4 regions of the Enterococcus sp. M-BR2 genome follow, and region 1 is predicted to be linked to each of the others. Evidence: predicted binding sites of a transcription regulator. Region 1 holds the regulator's gene; each other region holds the start of a gene.
What was found. The regulator NrdR, encoded in region 1, represses ribonucleotide reductase genes. The targets are predictions, from matches to a motif close to ACACNATATATNGTGT.
Positions count from the first base shown of each region.

Region 2: the regulator NrdR is predicted to act here: its motif matches at 1,811-1,826, upstream of pnuC (nicotinamide riboside transporter PnuC).
Region 3: the regulator NrdR is predicted to act here: its motif matches at 3,186-3,201, upstream of nrdD (anaerobic ribonucleoside-triphosphate reductase).
Region 4: the regulator NrdR is predicted to act here: its motif matches at 1,502-1,517, upstream of AC1F25_RS11315 (deoxynucleoside kinase).

Region 1 is NZ_CM152743.1:701,281-706,032, reverse strand. It holds gene AC1F25_RS03420 (hypothetical protein) at 1-239, opposite strand, end outside; gene dnaI (primosomal protein DnaI) at 368-1,294, opposite strand; gene AC1F25_RS03410 (replication initiation and membrane attachment family protein) at 1,294-2,667, opposite strand; gene nrdR (transcriptional regulator NrdR) at 2,690-3,181, opposite strand; gene AC1F25_RS03400 (hypothetical protein) at 3,495-3,827, opposite strand; gene coaE (dephospho-CoA kinase) at 3,879-4,508, opposite strand; gene mutM (DNA-formamidopyrimidine glycosylase) at 4,472-4,752, opposite strand, start outside.
Region 2 is NZ_CM152743.1:197,441-202,192, forward strand. It holds gene AC1F25_RS00910 (hypothetical protein) at 1-1,001, shown strand, start outside; gene pnuC (nicotinamide riboside transporter PnuC) at 1,043-1,792, opposite strand; gene gloA2 (SMU1112c/YaeR family gloxylase I-like metalloprotein) at 2,124-2,504, shown strand; gene AC1F25_RS00925 (hypothetical protein) at 2,600-3,109, shown strand; gene AC1F25_RS00930 (hypothetical protein) at 3,186-3,365, shown strand; gene AC1F25_RS00935 (GNAT family N-acetyltransferase) at 3,420-3,983, shown strand; gene AC1F25_RS00940 (LURP-one-related/scramblase family protein) at 4,030-4,545, opposite strand; gene AC1F25_RS00945 (Cof-type HAD-IIB family hydrolase) at 4,571-4,752, opposite strand, start outside.
Region 3 is NZ_CM152743.1:1,443,470-1,448,221, reverse strand. It holds gene nrdG (anaerobic ribonucleoside-triphosphate reductase activating protein) at 1-328, opposite strand, end outside; gene nrdD (anaerobic ribonucleoside-triphosphate reductase) at 885-3,074, opposite strand; gene AC1F25_RS07050 (ABC transporter ATP-binding protein) at 3,394-4,161, shown strand; gene AC1F25_RS07045 (ABC transporter permease) at 4,151-4,752, shown strand, end outside.
Region 4 is NZ_CM152743.1:2,321,468-2,326,219, reverse strand. It holds gene AC1F25_RS11320 (magnesium transporter CorA family protein) at 1-739, opposite strand, end outside; gene AC1F25_RS11315 (deoxynucleoside kinase) at 823-1,482, opposite strand; gene mvk (mevalonate kinase) at 1,798-2,742, shown strand; gene mvaD (diphosphomevalonate decarboxylase) at 2,735-3,712, shown strand; gene AC1F25_RS11300 (phosphomevalonate kinase) at 3,725-4,752, shown strand, end outside.

The DNA of each region.
Region 1 (4,752 bases):
TCTTTGGCCATGACATCGACGAGTTTCAGTTGAATCGTTTCTTCTTCCGCTTCTACTTGAGTGATGCTTTCAATCGTTCCTACAAATATGCTTTGTCCCTCCGTTTTCGTACTGCTTGTTTTTATTGTTTGACCCGCATCAATCGAATCAAGAGAACCTGTGTTGCTGTCTGCACTACCGCATCCTGCTAAAATAAAAAATAGACCAACTACATATATACTAGAAAAAATAGCCCTCATAAAAAATCCTCCGTTTAAGTTTTTGCATTACTTGTTGCGGTGATTGTCTCCGGTCATTTCTGTCCATGTAAAGATTCGCTGACCTGCTTTTACTCCTTGGTCAAATATCAGTTGGACTTATCAACTGTTCAACCATTGCGGCGGTTGCGACCAGTCATTTCGATTTCTTTTGTCAAATAACGTATGCGTTCCATTATGCGTTTTGCTTTCAGCGGCTCTTCATCTCCACGTTGAGTGACGGACAAATGCTGTTCCAATTCATCCATTGTGAAATTTGATGAGAAGAAGGTCGGTAGCTGTTCCTGCATCCGATATTGAAGGATGACGCCAAATACTTCATCCCGTATCCAACTGCTCATCGCGTCTGCACCAATATCGTCAATCATTAAAATGGGGGAACGCTTCACTGCATCTAGCTTTTCTGCCACTTGATCTTTTCCGATTGCCTGTTTCATCTCAACGGCAAACGTCGGAAAGTGGACTAATGTCGTGGTGAATCCAGCAATCGCTAGTTCTCTCGCTGTTGCTCCTAATAAGTATGTTTTTCCAATACCAAAACTCCCCACCAAATAAAGACCTTTATGATACCCTTTTGGATCTGCAGTATATTTCTCTACGAAATCTAGGGCTTCCAAGCTTGCATATCCTCGTCCATCTGTACGCTCAAAGTTTTCAAAAGATGCTGATTGAATATCTTTTGGCATATCCATTGCTTTTACTCGGCTTCTAATTTCTTCTTGTCTTTGCCGAGCTAACAATGCTTCTGTTGGTACATAAGTGACATCCACATAATGAAAATTCAACGTCAACTTCGGCTCGTATCCTGGAGCGATCATCGTTGGATCGTTTTTTTGATATTTACGCTTTTCTTGCACGAACTCATACAATTTGGCGTAGCTTTTTTCAATATCCGCTTGTGTCAGTTCTTCTTGGTGTGCACTTAGAAAAGCTTGAACATCCGTATCATTTAGGACGTCAGCAATCATTTCAGCATATTTTTCTTGATAATTACGTTTGCTGATAATCCTCTTCAATTCTTTGCCTACGTCTTCCATTAGATGTCACCCTCCTTTTTCGCCAGGTATTCTTTAAAACGGCGGTCAATCTCTGCTTTTTTCTCACTACTGATCTGTTTTTCATCTTTTGGCTGGTTGACCCAATCAGGAAGCTTTTCCCGCCGAACATTTCGCTTGCCGTTTGGATAATTTGTTTGCTTTTTTTGTTTTGATTGTTTTGCTTGATTGCTTATTTGCCGAATATGCTGAATCGCTTCTTCTGCTGTGGCGATTTTCTTTTGTGCCCATTCATTTGCCACTGTATTCACATAACTAGCATTTAAGCTAGCATTATTTTTGATCACCAATACATAATTCAGCAAAACATTGATCACACTGCTGGAAAGACCTGATTGAGAAACAAGGTCTTGCAGTAACCAAGTTTCTTGTTTAGAAACATATCCGCCTTTTTCTGACTTGATTGCTTCCAGATATTTCATCGGCGGAATGCTCTGTGCTTCTTTTATCAACTGAAGCGCTGCATTTGTCAAATGTTCGTTCGTCGGAGATTCATTGCTGTTTTCAGCAACAGCTACTGTTTCCTTTATTTGCTTCACTGGTCGTCTCTGCATTGCCAAAACAGCTTTTTGCAGCTCCTTCATGGATACTTTTTGTTCACTAAAATCATAAGATTGACTGATGAGTTCACCAAGAGTTAGTTCATCGAATCCATAAAGCTGATGATACATGTCGACTTGTTTGATGATTGAATCATCAAGAACAGTCATATGTTTTTTTGCCAGCCAATCATTCAAAAATTGCCAATCGAATGTCGAATCTGTTTCAAGTAATGCTACTGGCTCAGATTCTTCAAAAGATTTATTCAGTGATTCGATGTTTTCTTGATTAGCAGCGTATACTGCTTCATTGAAGCGATAAACATCTAAAAATTTTTTTGTGATTTTTTGATATCCCTCTGTTGTATGCCTTTTAGGTTCAAACAACTGAATAAGCTTCTGGAATCGTCGTTCACCAACTTTTTCCAAAAGAAGAAATGCCAGAACAGAATCTTTGAAAAATGCTTTAGGAATGAGTGGCTCTAACAACTCATAAATAAAACGAGGCCCCAGATCGCTATCTTCTTTAAAATAAACATCCAGTAAGCCGATTCCTTCCAGCTTTTTTCTTGCATCATAAAATTGAGGGATCCCGCAGCCTAGACTACTGAGTAAATCTGCATGCATCCCTTCAGGACCTTCACCAGATTCTTGCGAGATCTCTGATAACAGAGTGAAATAGATACTCAAGGCTTCTCCGCCGATCAGTGGCTGATAAAGATACAGCAACGCGTTCTTGCTGTCTTCCCTCAGCGGAGCTTCTTTTCTTCCTTGGTAAATATTTTTTGGTTGAAGCTCTTTCCAAGCATTTTCCAAGGAAATGCCTCCTTTTTGTTTCTTAATTGTTTTCTTTATTATTCTCTTTATTATTTTCTTTTGCTTTATCCACGATATCTTGCAGCTCTTTTAAGAAAACAGACATATCTTTGAACTGGCGATAAACACTGGCAAAACGGATATACGCGATTTCATCTAAATCGACTAAATCCTCCATCACATATTCACCAATCAGATTCGTTGATACTTCGTTTTCCCCAAGACTGCGTACGCGGTTTTCGACATGGTTGACGATTTGTTCCATTTGCTCCATAGCTACAGGTCTTTTTTCTGCTGAGCGGATGAGTCCTCTTAAAATTTTATCGCGATTGAATTCTTCGCGTTCCCCGTTTTTCTTGATGACTAATAACGGAGCAGCTTCAATTCGTTCAAAAGTAGTGAAGCGGAACGAACAATTCTCACATTCGCGACGGCGACGGATCGCACGTCCATCATCTGCTTGACGGCTGTCGATTACTCGTGAATTATTATGTTGACATCTAGGACATCTCATTTTGTCTCACCTCTTGCATCGCATTTTTATATAAAGGATGTGTCTTTCTTTACAACTAGTTGTATTATAACACGAAACAAATCACAAACGCGACTGTCCTACCCAAAAAAACACGGATATAAGAACAATTTTTTCTATTTTCATGCGTAATTATGTCCCCTGTCCTAATTCAATTTCAATTTTCCAGTACTGATGACCTTGATTGCTGAGAAATGACTCGCCCAAAAGCTGATTTAGTCGGCTAGCATAAAAAACTTGAAGCAGATGAACATCTTATCATCTGCTTCAAGTCACATCTCTATTTCTTATTTTTTTATAACTTCTCTTCGATTCCTGTATAGTGTTTCATTCGTTGTTCCTCGATTTTTTGTTCATCAGGAATGTGTTCACTTTCTGGGAGCGGTGTCTTACTACGATCAGGTACCGGATTTTTTCGTTCTTGAGTCAAATCTTGCTGTTTCGCTTCTTTTTCTGCCTGCTGGTCTTCTATTTCATCGATTCTTGCTTGGTACTGCTTTTCTTTCTCTTCTGCTGTTTCTGATTGCGTACGACCTTCATCGATTAGATTTTCTTTATTGAGTATTTCGCCGATTTTTTCTTTTGCGTTACCTACGACTTTATCCTTTTGGTTTTTAAATGATCCCATCGCTATCCCTCGCTTTCTATATACTCAGGATAGCAAACTTGACACAGATACTCAAAGAAAGCGATTAGCTGAAAGCCAATTTTCGATTTGTTCCACAAGTTCCTCTTTTGTTCCGTTGTTGTCAAACAAAATATCCGCACGCTGCTTTTTTTCTTCGATTGGAAGTTGACTGCTAATTCTCTGCTGTGCTTGTTCTAGTGTTAGTTGATTACGTTTCATCAAGCGTCTGAGTTGAATATCTGGCGTGGTATAAACGACAGCTACTGCATCCATATAGTGGTCATAATGACCTTCATAGAGCAATGGGATATCTACAATTACTAAAGGATGATGGGAACTTAGATAGGCGATTTGATCTTTTATCGCTTTTCGGATAAACGGATCTAATAGCTGATCAAGTTTTTGTCGTTTCTCCTTTGATGGAAAAACAATCATCCCAAGTTTTCCTCGATCTAGCTGACCATCAGACTGCAATATCTCTTGGCCAAACACGGACACAACCTTCCTCAGAGCAAGCATTCCAGGCTCAACAGTTTCTCTAGCAATCACGTCACCATCGATCAAAGGAAATCCATGAGACTGAAAGACTTTGGCTGCCGTACTTTTGCCAGTAGCTATTCCGCCCGTCAAACCTAAAACAAAGCCTACTTTTCGATTTTCAGCCTTTGACAATTCGGACAATAGTGAGTCCCCCTTTGTGCCACTTTTATTTTCACGATCGGTGTCCCACAACGTATACATGGTTTGCCAGTTTGCTGATAGACATGCAGTGCGACTTGGAATCCGCCTGATTCTCCTAATGCATTCAAATAGCTGCGAATCGTGGTACCTCCGGCTTCTATTGCACGATTCAAAACATCAATGATCGATAGACGTAATTGTTCTATCTCTTTTGGACGTAATGTATTCGCCGGTTGTTCTGGAT
Region 2 (4,752 bases), 500 kb from region 1:
GCGAATGTGGGAGAGAATTAAAAGTGCAATATATCGTCAAATCGCCAAAAACCGGAAAGACCCTAAAGCTAGGTATCAACCACTTTGCCGATCACCTGCATGTTTCTCCGACAGTAGCAGCTTCGATCCATCAGGGAATGACAAAAGTCGATCTGGCCTTAGATGAATTATTATGGCTTAAGCAAAAGAATATCGATTTTCCTGAAGAACTATGGCAAAAATACTGTTTTGTCCTGTACCAAAATCGACGGATGAAACAGCCGTATTTACCGGATATAAAATTAGCACAGCGTCTCGCAGAATTTCGCCAAGCAGAAATGCCGATTTACATAGCGGATTATCAAGCATTGGAAAATGAAATCAAGAAAATCAGTGAACACATCAATGGGCAGCCAAAAAAGCGACAGATAAAGAAAGAACTGTTTGACGACTTTGCAGAAGAATTAGTAAAGGATGTAGAAGAATTCTTGAACAACTATCGCACATTTTTACGTAAAGATTGGCAATCCATCGTTTATGAAGAAGTGCCAGCACATCCTAATGCTTATTTTGAAACGTTTATTTCCGCATTGAGAAAGACAAAACGTCAGCGAACACCAGAAGTCATTGCTCAGATAGAATATTTTGCGAAAAAACAACGGTTCATCCAACCAAAAATCTATCTATTTATTTGGAAGCAATATTGTCGCTATGGTTTTACGGAAGGATTCTTCGACAGCATTCCTCGGATAGTCAGAAATGGTTTTTTAAAAGTATTGCGTAAAGAACGAGAAGCCGTACAATCTGCTGATAAGAAAGAGCGCGCAGTCTCAAAAGAAAAATGGCAGCTAGTAGTGAAGGATATCCAATCTGGGAATGTACAAGAGACGATCGACAAATGGAAAGGGAAACATTATCGTTTTACTGAAGCGCAAAAACAAGCCTTAGAATATTATCAGAAGTTAGAAGAATCACTGCGTTTCAATGATGAGGCAAGAAAGTATCTGAAGGAATTACTATAAAAAATAGGCTTTCTCTCTATTTTTAGAGAGAAAGCCTATTTTTATGCGTGTTGTTGTGCGTTGTAGTATTCTTCTTCCATTTTTTGCATACGTTCACGTTCTTTTTGGTTATACCAAGGAGAAACGGTAAATGCAAGGACATCATTCAGCAAGTAAACAGAGCTGTTCACGAACATCGCCAAACTTGCAGATCCATGCGTAAATGAAATATACCAAAGGACCATTTGTGCAAGCCCTGAAGCTAACCACCAGTAATATTGGTTATTGTAACGCAAGAAACTGATGATACCAGCAGTCAAGCTAATGGAAAAAGCAATGGCATCTATCCATGGGCGAGGATCATCTGTATAACGACCAATCAGGAATCCTGAAACAAGATAGACAAGGAAAGTACTGACGATTGCGATAAACCAGCTTTTTCCAGTGAATTTTCGGATTTTTGAAGCCATATTATGATTCCATTCTTTACTTAACAATACGGGGATATCCAATGTGATCATATAAGCAATCTGTTCACCGATACTTAAATAGTTCTTTGCTGAAAATCCAACGATAATAAAACAAATCGCAGACAAAATACCTAAAATACCGTTGACTGATTTTGCCGCATTGATGGATAAAATACACAATACACCAAGCGTGGTACCGATAAATGTGATAACGGACAGCCAAGTGATGGGACTATTGACAAGAGTCATGACCTGACAGCCAAGACTGAAAAAGAAAAGATAATAATTTTGTTGCGGCCAGCCTTTTAGCTGATGAGCTAAAAACTGAAAATATGACTTCATGTATGAGGACTCCTTAAGACACTAAATGTAGTGTGTTCTGTATTTACTAACACAATCTATTGTATGCTTTTCTTGAAAAAAAACTAGTCTTTCAATTATAAATAATTTGTGTTATGATAATTTTCTGTTTGTTTTCTTGAAAATATAATTTCTTACTTTCATTTATTATATTGGGAACAGGAAGAGTGTCTTGGAGGACCTACTTTCTGTTTTTTTTTTGCCTTTTTTCTTATAAAAAGAAAAAACAGCTATTTTTTTCAAGCTGACACATTTACAATAGAGCTGGAGAAAAAGGTAGATACGAATTTAAACGAAGAATAGGAGTGCTTATATGAACCTTACAACGATCCATCATGTAGCCATCATTGTTTCAGATTATCAGAAATCACGTGATTTTTATGTTAATAAATTAGGATTTGAAGTAATCAGAGAAAACTACCGCAAAGAACGAGATGACTATAAATTAGATCTGAAACTAGGAAGTGCCGAATTGGAGATTTTTGGAATTGCCAATGCACCACAACGACCAAACTATCCAGAAGCTTGTGGCTTGCGTCATCTTGCTTTCAAAGTAGACGATATCGAAGAAACAATTGCAGAATTGTATTCCCTAGGGATCGAATCTGAACCGGTAAGAGAAGATACGTTTACAGGTAAAAAAATGACGTTTTTCTTTGATCCAGACGGGTTGCCGTTAGAACTACACGAATAAAGATAACAAAATTGTCACTTTTTTTTCGTTTCATTCGATTTTTCGTTCGTTCATTTCTTGATATTCTTTTAAAAAAAGAAACAGGAGAATGAAGAATGAAAAAAATGATGTTTGGTGCTGCTGCCCTCATCGTAATATTGATTACCGGTATGACAGGATTGCTCAGCGCCGCTTTTCACTTGGATGATATTAGTGATCAAGAATATCGGATCTCATTGAACGAAGCAGCAGCAATCGCTAAAAAAGAAACAAAAAAACATAATATATCTTCTATCCATTTTGCAGTGGAAAAAGAATTGGATAATCCTACGAATGCAACATATGAATACCAGTTTTTTTGTGAAGGACAAGTCATAGCAGTCAACCCGTCCACTGGGAAAGCAACTGTAAGGAATCATACAGAAAAAACAGCAGAACCTCTATTTGACATAGAAAAAACGGAAGAGTTCAAGCAACCGCAAGCAGCGATGAAGGAAGCAGTCAGCTACTACGGGAAAAAAGCAAAAGTGAAAGAGTGGGCGATTGTAGTTAAAGATGAACGACCGTATTATCAAGTCCAATTAATTGATGGAAAACAGACTCAACAGGTATGGATATCTGCATAGAAAAAGGCTATCGCTTCTCTTTTTTTCAATATAAGAGTAAGCTAAGAGGGTAAAGATGAAAGGAAGTTGAGATAACATGGAAAAAATGAAGTGCCCTAATTGCGGAAAAAAATTTGCATACGAAGAAGTCAATAATGTAGTCGAACATAATGATAAAGAAATGCCAATCGTCTGCCCTTATTGCCGAACTGAAGCGGCAAGAATCGTTACTCATGGTTATTTCATTACTGAAAAGATAGAAGATTTTTTAAAATAACGATTTTGCGATTTCTTTTTCTGCATGTTAGAATGGAGAAAAGGAGAGGAAACTATGATTCGTTTTGCGAGAAAAGAAGATGCTCCAGAAATCGCTCCATTGATCTTAGTAATTCTAAAAGACATGGAATTGCCATTTTTGAAGCAGACAGGGGAACAAAAGACTTTAGAGATTCTAGAAGAAGCCATCACTGATCCAAATTATCGCTACAGTTATTCACGAGGTATCGTAGAAGAAATAGACGGTAAAGTTGCAGGAGTTGCTTACGGTTATACAGATGAAGAAGAAGCCATCATCGATCAGCCGCTGGTACCTATCTTAGAAAAATATCAGTTAGATGCGTCTACACGTTTGTTCATTGATAAAGAAACGTTTCCCAATGAATGGTATTTGGATTCTATCAGTGTATCAGAAGATTTTAGAGGGCAAGGCATCGGTTCACGATTATTAGAAGCATTACCTAAATTGGCGAAGAAAGCGAATCGCTCCGTCATCGGACTAAGTGTGGATGAAAAAAATCCAAAGGCTAAAAAATTATACGAACGCCATGGCTTCAAAGTGGTCGGTCAGCGGATGATCAGTGGTCATCTTTATGATCATATGCAAAAGAATATCTAAAAAGATGTACCTGAAATGCGGAAATACGCATTTCAGGTACATCTTTTTAACTTAAGTCAAGCCGATAAGAAACAGGCTTATCGCGACTTTTGTCTTTACGGTAAAGCCAGTAATCTAAAACCGCAGCAATACAAATACAAATAGGAGCATCTTCATCATTTGAGATATCCAGTACATAGTAATCTCCTGAAAAAAGCGTAGCTTTATCCATCTTCATGATTTGTTGATTGAAATGGTGGATTTGATATTGATGATTATAGATATCACCTTGGACTGTCCAGTGAAGCCTACGAATATAATAAAAATCACCGGGCCAATTGAATATTTTCTGCATGGTTCCCACTTTTTCGAACTCCTTATACAGCTCAAAACGCGTACCGAATGTCAGGCTTATTTGCTTGATGTGGGCAACAAGATCGCCATTCATGGCATAAAGAGACAACGCATCGCCCTTTGTTCCCCAACGACCAACCATCAAAAACAGGGAATGCCCTTTTTCGTTTTTGACGATTGTCCGAGTCGCACGTCCAAGCTGTTTTTCCTGAATGAAAAATTCTGACATCTATATCCCTCTTTTCTAGATAAAACTATAAGTCTTCTGCAATCGCGCGCAATATGGCTTTTCCTACGCCAGATTCAAGGTTCGTGTCCGTTGTATATTTGGCATAATCTTTTACTTCGATTTCTGCATTTCCCATTGCAAAACTGACTCCAGCCACTTGCAGCATACTGACATCATTGAAATTATCACCAATCGTCATGACTTCTT
Region 3 (4,752 bases), 740 kb from region 1:
TACCGAACTCTTTTCGGATACGTCGTACTACTTGCAAGCAAACATCTGTATTCAAAAAAGGCTCGCCGCCCAATAAAGTCAGTCCTTGTACGTAATCGTTGCGCAAGTCAGCGATGATTTGTTCTTCTAATTCAGGTGTGAATGGTTTGCCATATCGAAAATTTTGTGCCGCTTTGTTGAAGCAACCTTCGCAGGCGAATAAGCAGCCACTAACGTAAAGACTGTTACGGACACCTTCACCATCGACAAAATTAAACGGTTTGTAGTCAGCAATATAGTTTTGACTGTAGTCTTTTGCTAACCATTCTTTTGGTTTTGGATTTCTCATAAAAAAACTTCTTTCATTTAAGGTTCAAAGATATAGCTATTGAAGATAAAATCCACTCGACCATATAAATAAGAACAAACTGACCTAAATCCATTGTTCAAGAAAGCTTGTTCTTATTTTGATAGAGGGCGTTCAAAGATACAAAGCCATCGAAAGAGGGTGGTGAAAAAAGACTTGTCACAGCCTCTTATTCTGAATAAACGGTGTTCAAAAGCCAGTTTCTCGGTATTAAGTTCAATTTATGCAAAAATGTGGAAAGCCATTTTCACAAAATTTTTCTTAATACTCAAAACTAAGCGGCTTTTCACAACCTCTCAATAAACGGTGTTCAAAAGCCAGTTTCTCGGTATTAAGTTCAATTTATGCAAAAATGTGGAAAGCCATTTTCACAAAATTTTTCTTAATACTCGAAACTAAGCGGCTTTTTCACAACCTCTGATAAACGGTCTTCAAAAGCTTGCATCTGTGGTAATAAGCCCAACTAAACGAAAAATATGAGGAGCTATTTTTGTTTAGCTGTTCTTATTACTTGATGCAGGACAGCTTTTTCACAACCTCATTTCATGTGTTTCACACGTGAGGAAATTTCTTTGTGGCGACCATGTACCATCGGACGAGCTTGTGGATTTCCTAAATAGCCACAAGTACGTTTGACTACATCACATGTTTTTGGGTCATGATTTCCACATTCTGGACATTCGAATCCTCGTTCTGTTGGTTTGAAATCACCTTCAAAACCACATTGGTAGCAATGGTCAATTGGCGTATTCGTACCAAGATACCCGATTTTATCATATGCAAAATCCCATACAGCTTCTAAGGCTTTCGGGTTTTGTTGGAGCATAGGGTATTCACAGTAGTGGATGAATCCACCTGAACAATATTTTGGATAATCCTTCTCAAATTCCAATTTTTCAAATGGCGTTGGGTTTTTACGCACATCATAGTGGAAACTGTTTGTATAATATTCTTTATCTGTGATGTTTTCGATGATACCAAATTTTTCTGTATCTAAACGACAGAAACGATCAGTCAGACTTTCACTTGGTGTTGAATAGACGCTGAAATGATAACCGTATTCATCACCCCATGCATCCGCATTGGCTTTTAATTCTTTGACGATGTCAAGTGTGAAAGCTTTTGCCTCTGGGTTTGTTTCCCATTCGCCACCGAAGAAAGCTGAAGCAACTTCATATAATCCAATGTAGCCTAATGATACAGTAGCTCGACGGTTTTTGAATAATTCATTGACAGAATCGGTACGTGAAAGACGTTTTCCGAAAGCACCATACATATATAAGATTGGCGCATTTGCTGGAATGGCTTCTTTACAACGTTCTACACGATAGAGAAGCGCATCTTTCATGATTTCCAAACGGTCAGACAATAGCTGCCAGAATTTGTTCTGATCTCCTTTTGATTCGATCGCGATTCTTGGTAAATTCAATGTAACCACACCTAAATTCATTCGTCCAACATTTACTTCTTGACCATTTTCGTCTTTCCATCCTTGCAAGAATGAACGACAGCCCATAGGTACTTTGAAACTTCCAGTTAATTCGACGATTTTGTCGTAATTCAGAATATCAGGATACATTCGTTTCGTTGCACATTCCAATGCTAGTTGTTTGATGTCGTAATTAGGATCTTCAGGGTTTAAGTTTACACCTTTTTTCAAAGTGAAGATCAGTTTAGGGAAGATAGCTGTGCGCTTTTCACTCCCTAATCCATTGATTCGGATCTGTAAAATCGCTTTTTGGATTTCTCTTTCAAACCAGTTTTCCCCCAAACCAAACCCTAATGAAGTGAAAGGGGTTTGCCCATTTGAAGTAAATAAGGTATTGATTTCATATTCCAAACTTTGCATAGCATCGAAGATATCTTTTTTGGTTTTTGCTTTTGCATATTCTTTTTGGCGTTCTGGCGAATCGATCCATTCTTCCGCGTCTTTTAGATGTTTTTTATAGTTCAATTCTGCAAAAGGAGCCAGCAATTCATCTGTTCGGTCGGCAGAACAGCCACCATATTGACTTGACGCAACATTAGCAATAATCTGTGAGATTTGTGCTGTCGCTGTCTGGATAGATTTAGGTGATTCCACTTCCGCATTTCCAATTTTGAAACCGTTGTTCAGCATACCTTTGAAATCAATCAAGCAGCAATTTGTCATCGGTGTGTAAGGATGATAATCCAAATCATGGTAATGGATATCACCTTTTTGATGCGCATTTGCTATATGTGGCGGCAACATTTTCAGTCCGATTGATTTTCCGACGATGCCGGCTGTTAGATCACGCTGTGTATTGAAAACATTACTGTCTTTATTTGCATTTTCATTCACGACAGTCTGGTCTTTGTTGATTAGTTTTTCAATCGAAAAGTTGATATCTGTCGCTTTACTACGAGCAAAATCCCGTTTTGTACGGTAATTGATATACTCTTCTGCTAATTCATATTCGTTTTTTTCTAATAAGATATGTTCCACGATGTTTTGAATCTCATAGATTTTGACATTTTCAGCAAACCGGCTTTTGATTTCTTGGACAACCAAGTCTGCAATCATTTGGATTTTTTCGTAAGTAAGTGGGGATAATGAGCCGTGAATTTTCTTTTCAGCTTTGATTAGTGCTTCGTTGATCTTTTGTTCATCGAAATCAACATGGCGACCATCTCGTTTGATAACTTTCATCTGGTGTGCCTCTGGTTGCTGAGTAACGACTGTTTTCTCTTCATAATTTACTTTCATTATCTTCAACTCCTGCTAAATTGTTCTTGTCTATCATAAAACAAAATTTAGGAAGGAGCAACTAATTATCAGCTATATATAGTATTCAATCTGCTGTATAATTGGATTTCTATACTATATGTAGTGTATATTTTATTGTGAAAAAAAGTGAAAACTTGTAGTTGATGGATTTATTTTTTGCATATTTAATTTAGCTGAATAAAATAATTGAATAAAATTTTTTTATTTGGGCTAAGAAAAAGTGACAAAAACATAAGAGCAAATTGTTCGTAGATATGCTACTATGCAAATAAACAGAAATGAAAGAGGAGAAGAAGAATTGGAAAAGATGATCGAAGTGAAACATCTCAGTAAAAGCTACGGTAGCAAACTTTCTCCCGTCAAAGCTTTAGATAATATCTCATTCACAGTCGAAGAAGGCGAATTTGTTGGAATCATGGGTCCAAGTGGTGCAGGTAAAACGACGTTGATGAATATTTTATCCACGATCAATTTGCCTACGATGGGTAGTGTCTTGATCCAAGGAAAAGAAATAACAAAAATGAAAAATAGTGAGCTGAGTGACTTTCGTCGAAAAAAACTAGGATTCATTTTTCAAGAATTCAATTTGATTGATACTTTAAATGCCAAAGACAATATCCTATTACCCCTAGCAGTTGAACGGATGACTAAGGAAGAGATGGAAAAGAGAGTAAGACACGTAGCTCAATTGTTGAATATAGAAGAACTGCTAAAACGATATCCAGATGAGCTTTCTGTCGGTCAGCGACAACGAATTGCAGCCGCTAGAGCCCTTGTTGTTCAGCCACAAGTAATCTTTGCAGATGAACCAACTGGATCTCTAGATTCGAAGTCGGCCACAGAATTGTTGAATTATTTACAGACTATGAATCAAAAAGAAAAAGCGACAATTTTGTTAGTCACCCATGACCCATATACAGCGAGCTACTGTGACAGAATTTTATTTATTAAAGACGGCGTGATTTTTTCAGAAGTTGTGAGAAGAGGGACAAGAAGGGAATTCTTTGAAAAAGTAATCGACATGCAGGCGACGATTGGTGGAGGAGGAAAAATGAATGCTGTATAAACTAGCCGTCAAAAGTTTTTTTCGGCAGTCCCGAGGGTATCTTGTTTATTTTTTCAGTTTGACTTTATCCGTGATGATTTATTATTCATTCAGCGCAATGACCTATGATCAATCTTTAGTTAGAAGAGCAAGTCCAGATACTTCGATAGATGGCGGATTGAGTTTTGGCGGACTGATCATTACTGTCGTTTTACTTTTTTTCGTATTCAGTGCCAACCGATTTTTTTTGAATAGAAGACAAAAAGAAATAGGTATCTATCAACTTTTTGGTATGAACAAACTACAAATTTCAGGCATATATGTGTTGGAAATCATGATAATCGGGTTATTTGCCTGTATTTTTGGGATATTGCTCGGTATTATTTTCTCCAAACTCTTTTCCATGATTTTGGTTCGAATGATGGATATGGATCTTAATAGTCCGTTTTTTATCTCCATTCCATCAGTCGCAGATACTTTATTTGCTTTTTTCATCATCCTTTTAGCAGTATCTGTGTATTCGATATGGAAAATCTGGCGCTACCCGATGATTCGAAGTTTTGGAGAAAAAGAACAAGCAGATAGTTCAACGATGCGTTTCAGAACAAGGCA
Region 4 (4,752 bases), 920 kb from region 1:
TCAAAAACTTCATCGTGTCATTCAAATTATTATTCAGCAAATTATTATAAGTGCCAGAAAGCTGATCTAAAATCTGCGAAGCTAAGTTCGTCATTTCAACTGCTTGTCGTGCTTCGATCAGTGCATCGTCCAACTCTTCCTTTTCCTTTTCTGACAACTTGCGATAAATGGCCAATGCCTTGATTTGTTCCAAAAGTACTACATTTTGTTTTGTTCCTGTAACTAAGTAAACCAAACCAATCTCTAAATCTGAAAGTTGCAGTAGATTCTTGTTTGTTGTTTTTTCCCTTAACTTTAGGTTGAGCCGTTGACGTTCGCTATTTACTTCCTCGATTAAAGGAAAAAAGGAATCAGAAATTAAAAATAATGTACGAAACAATAAACTGTATACACTCATGTCTGGCATTCGCTCCAAAAGTGATCGAATCAGTCGAATCACATACTCGGTATTCGGCGTGGTAAATGTAAACAAACCATCTTCTTTTAAAATAAAAGCGATAGGGCTAGTTTCGTAATGATTATCGACTTTTTGTTGGTGTGGGACATTTGATACAAGTAGTAACGCTTCATCAAAAGAGTCATATTCTACGCGCGCCCGCTCATTTTTATCTAGAGAATAAGTCAGCATCTCATCGCTGATGCCATATTCTTCTTTTAAATTTTTAACAGCTAGCACATCATCTTGCTGTATATTGATCCAAAAATTACGTTCTTGATTAAAATAGTGTTTTTCCCGCATACTCCATCCTCCTGATATTTGTTTCTAGTATAAGGAAAAAGCTACTCAAATAAAGGAGCATCCTTTTTTTGAGTAGCTTTATATCAAATGGCTAATTCAGTTTGGCGGATTTCTGCTAATTTTTCTTCGATCATTTTCAAGACTTCTTCTTTTGCTTGAGAATCTTCCACAAAATTATAGCGATCTCCATCGATTTGGATTTTTGGACTTTCTTTGTATTCTTCATACCATTGATCATACCGTCTGTTCAATTCTTTGTAATAATCGTACAGACTTGGGTCAAAGGACAATTGTTCATATGAACGACCACGTTTCTCGATCCGTTCTAGCATCGTATCAAATGATACACGAATATGAACTAATAAATCCGGGTGTTTTTTATGGGCAGCATAGGGCAGCTCTTCCATCATGTTTTCCAGAAGTTCATCATACACACGAACTTCCGTTTCCGTCGCTCTTCCTAGATCTGCATTTAGATGGAAAAGCAGCGAATCTTCATAAATCGAACGGTCCAATACATTATTGTCATCTTTCATTGCTTGTTTGATGCTTGCAAAACGTTTATTCAAAAAATAAATTTGCAGCAAAAAAGCATACTGTTCAGGGTTTGCATAAAATAAGGGCAAGACTTCATTATCATCAATTGATTCATAAAATGCCTGACTATCAAAGTGTTCAGCCATCATTTCTGTCAAACTTGATTTTCCGGCACCAATTGTACCTGCTAAAACGATCACGCTCATTTACCTCCAGCTCACTTCATCACTAAATATTGTGTTTAACTCCAACCTTTTTAAATATACCCCCAATATCTAGTAGTGTCAATCGTATTTTTTTCTAGTCAAAAAAGTAAAAAGGTCAAAAAATTCTTAAGAAAAAAGGGTTTTTCCTTTAGAAAACGTATTCTTAGTTTTACTTCTGGGATGATTTTAGTAAAATAAAGAAGGAATGTTTTTTGAGACCCTTAGCGGACAAAAAATTTCGTGAAGCAGCGCAACTCGTTTTGGGCGCTTTATTTTTTGCTTAAAAATCACTTTTACGTGAGAAGGAGTTAGATTATGGCAAACTATGGCCAAGGAGAATCAAGCGGAAAGATTATCTTGATGGGCGAGCACGCGGTTGTTTATGGAGAACCGGCGATTGCCTTTCCTTTTTATGCAACAAAAGTCACCGCATTCCTTGAAGAGCTGGATGCAATGGACGATCAATTGGTTTCTTCCTACTATTCAGGAAATTTAGCCGAAGCTCCTCATACATTAAAAAATATCAAAAAATTATTCATCCATTTAAAAAAAGAGCATGATATCCATAAAAACTTGCAACTAACCATCGAAAGCACGATTCCTGCTGAACGTGGAATGGGATCAAGTGCTGCGGTCGCCACAGCAGTCACTCGTGCTTTTTATGATTACTTAGCACTCCCTTTGTCTCGTGAAATACTATTAGAGAATGTACAACTTTCGGAAAAAATCGCACATGGTAATCCTAGTGGGATCGATGCAGCCGCTACTAGCAGCTTGCAGCCAATTTATTTTACAAAAGGGCATCCTTTTGATTATTTTTCTTTGAATATTGATGCTTTTTTGATTGTCGCTGATACAGGAATCAAAGGACAAACAAGAGAAGCCGTCAAAGATGTCGCTCACCTGTTTGAAAGACAACCACATGAAACTGGACAAATGATTCAAAAATTAGGATACTTGACAAAGCAAGCGAAACAAGCAATCATTGAAAATTCACCAGGAATGTTAGCTCAAACAATGGATGAATCACAATCACTTCTGGAAAAACTGACGATCAGCAACGATTTCCTTGATTTACTGATCCAAACAGCTAAAGATACCGGTGCATTAGGGGCTAAATTAACTGGCGGCGGACGCGGTGGCTGCATGATTGCATTAGCACAAACAAAAACAAAAGCCCAAGAAATCAGTCAAGCACTTGAAGATGTGGGTGCGGCTGAAACTTGGATACAAGGATTAGGAGTACATACCTATGTTTAAAGGCAAAGCACGCGCATATACCAACATTGCCCTAATCAAATATTGGGGTAAGAAAAATGAAGCACTCATCCTTCCGATGAACAACAGTCTTTCGTTGACATTGGATGCATTTTATACCGAAACAGAAGTTATCTTTTCTGATAGCTATATAGCAGATGAATTCTATCTAGATGACACCTTGCAAGACGAAAAAGCAACAAAAAAAGTTAGTCAGTTTCTTGACCTTTTTCGTAAAGAAGCCGGCATCTCACTAAAAGCTTCAGTAATCAGTCAGAATTTCGTTCCTACCGCAGCCGGATTAGCATCCTCTGCTAGCGGGCTAGCTGCTTTAGCAGGCGCTTGTAATACTGCCCTTAAGCTTGGATTAGACGATCTTTCTCTTTCAAGATTTGCTCGACGCGGGTCTGGTTCAGCTTGCCGAAGTATTTTTGGTGGTTTCGTCGAATGGGAAAAAGGTCATGATGACTTAAGCTCTTATGCCAAACCAGTCCCTTCTGATTCTTTCGAAGACGATCTAGCAATGGTTTTCATTTTGATCAACGATCAGAAAAAAGAAGTGTCTAGCAGAAATGGGATGCGTCGGACAGTCGAAACATCCAGTTTTTATCAAGGCTGGTTAGATTCCGTTGAAGGGGATCTATATCAATTGAAACAAGCAATCAAAACAAAAGATTTCCAACTTCTCGGAGAAACGATGGAAAGAAACGGACTAAAAATGCACGGAACGACTTTAGCTGCCCAACCACCTTTCACTTACTGGTCTCCTGACAGCTTAAAAGCGATGGATGCGGTGCGGCAATTGAGAAACCAAGGCATTCCATGCTACTTTACGATGGATGCTGGCCCTAATGTCAAAGTTTTAGTGGAAAACAGCCATTTATCTGAGGTACAAGAAACATTTACTAAATTATTTAGCAAAGAACAAGTAATTACTGCCCACGCTGGTCCAGGAATTGCGATTATTGAATAAAGGGAGATTTTTATGATTGAAGTATCTGCACCAGGCAAACTCTATATTGCCGGAGAATATGCAGTTGTTGAAACAGGTCATCCGGCAGTTATCGCTGCAGTCGATCAATTCGTGACAGTCACTGTAGAGTCCGCACGAAAAGTCGGAAGTATCCAATCTGCACAATATAGCGGGATGCCTGTACGTTGGACAAGACGTAACGGGGAATTAGTTTTAGATATTCGGGAAAATCCTTTTCATTATATCCTTGCTGCTATTCGATTGACTGAAAAGTATGCACAAGAAAAAAACATTCTTTTATCCTTTTATGATCTGAAAGTAACAAGCGAGCTAGACAGTTCAAATGGTCGGAAATACGGATTAGGTTCTAGCGGCGCCGTTACTGTTGCAACGGTCAAAGCCTTGAATGTTTTTTACGCATTGAATTTATCTCAGCTAGAGATTTTCAAGATCGCAGCACTCGCTAATTTAGCAGTTCAAGATAATGGTTCTTGCGGCGACATCGCTGCTAGCTGTTATGGTGGCTGGATCGCCTTCTCGACCTTCGACCATCCTTGGCTCCAAGAACAAGAAACTCAGCATTCCATCAGTCAGTTACTTGCCATGGATTGGCCAGGTCTCTCAATTGAGCCATTGATTGCTCCTGAAGATCTACGTTTATTGATTGGTTGGACGGGTAGCCCTGCCTCTACCTCTGATTTGGTCGATCAAGTTCACCGTTCGAGAGAAGATAAAATGGTGGCTTATCAGCTTTTCTTAAAAAACAGTACAGAATGCGTCAACGAAATGATCAAAGGGTTTAAAGAAGATAATGTTACGTTGATCCAACAGATGATTCGAAAAAACCGACAATTACTGCATGATTTATCGGCTATCACCGGGGTTGTTATCGAAACACCTGCTTTGAATAAATTATGTAATTTAGCTGAACAGTATGAAGGGGCTGCAAAGTCTTCCGGTGCAGGTGGTGGGGATTGCGGCATCGTAATCGTTGATCAGAAATCTGGCATCCTTCCTTTAATGAGTGCATGGGAAAAAGC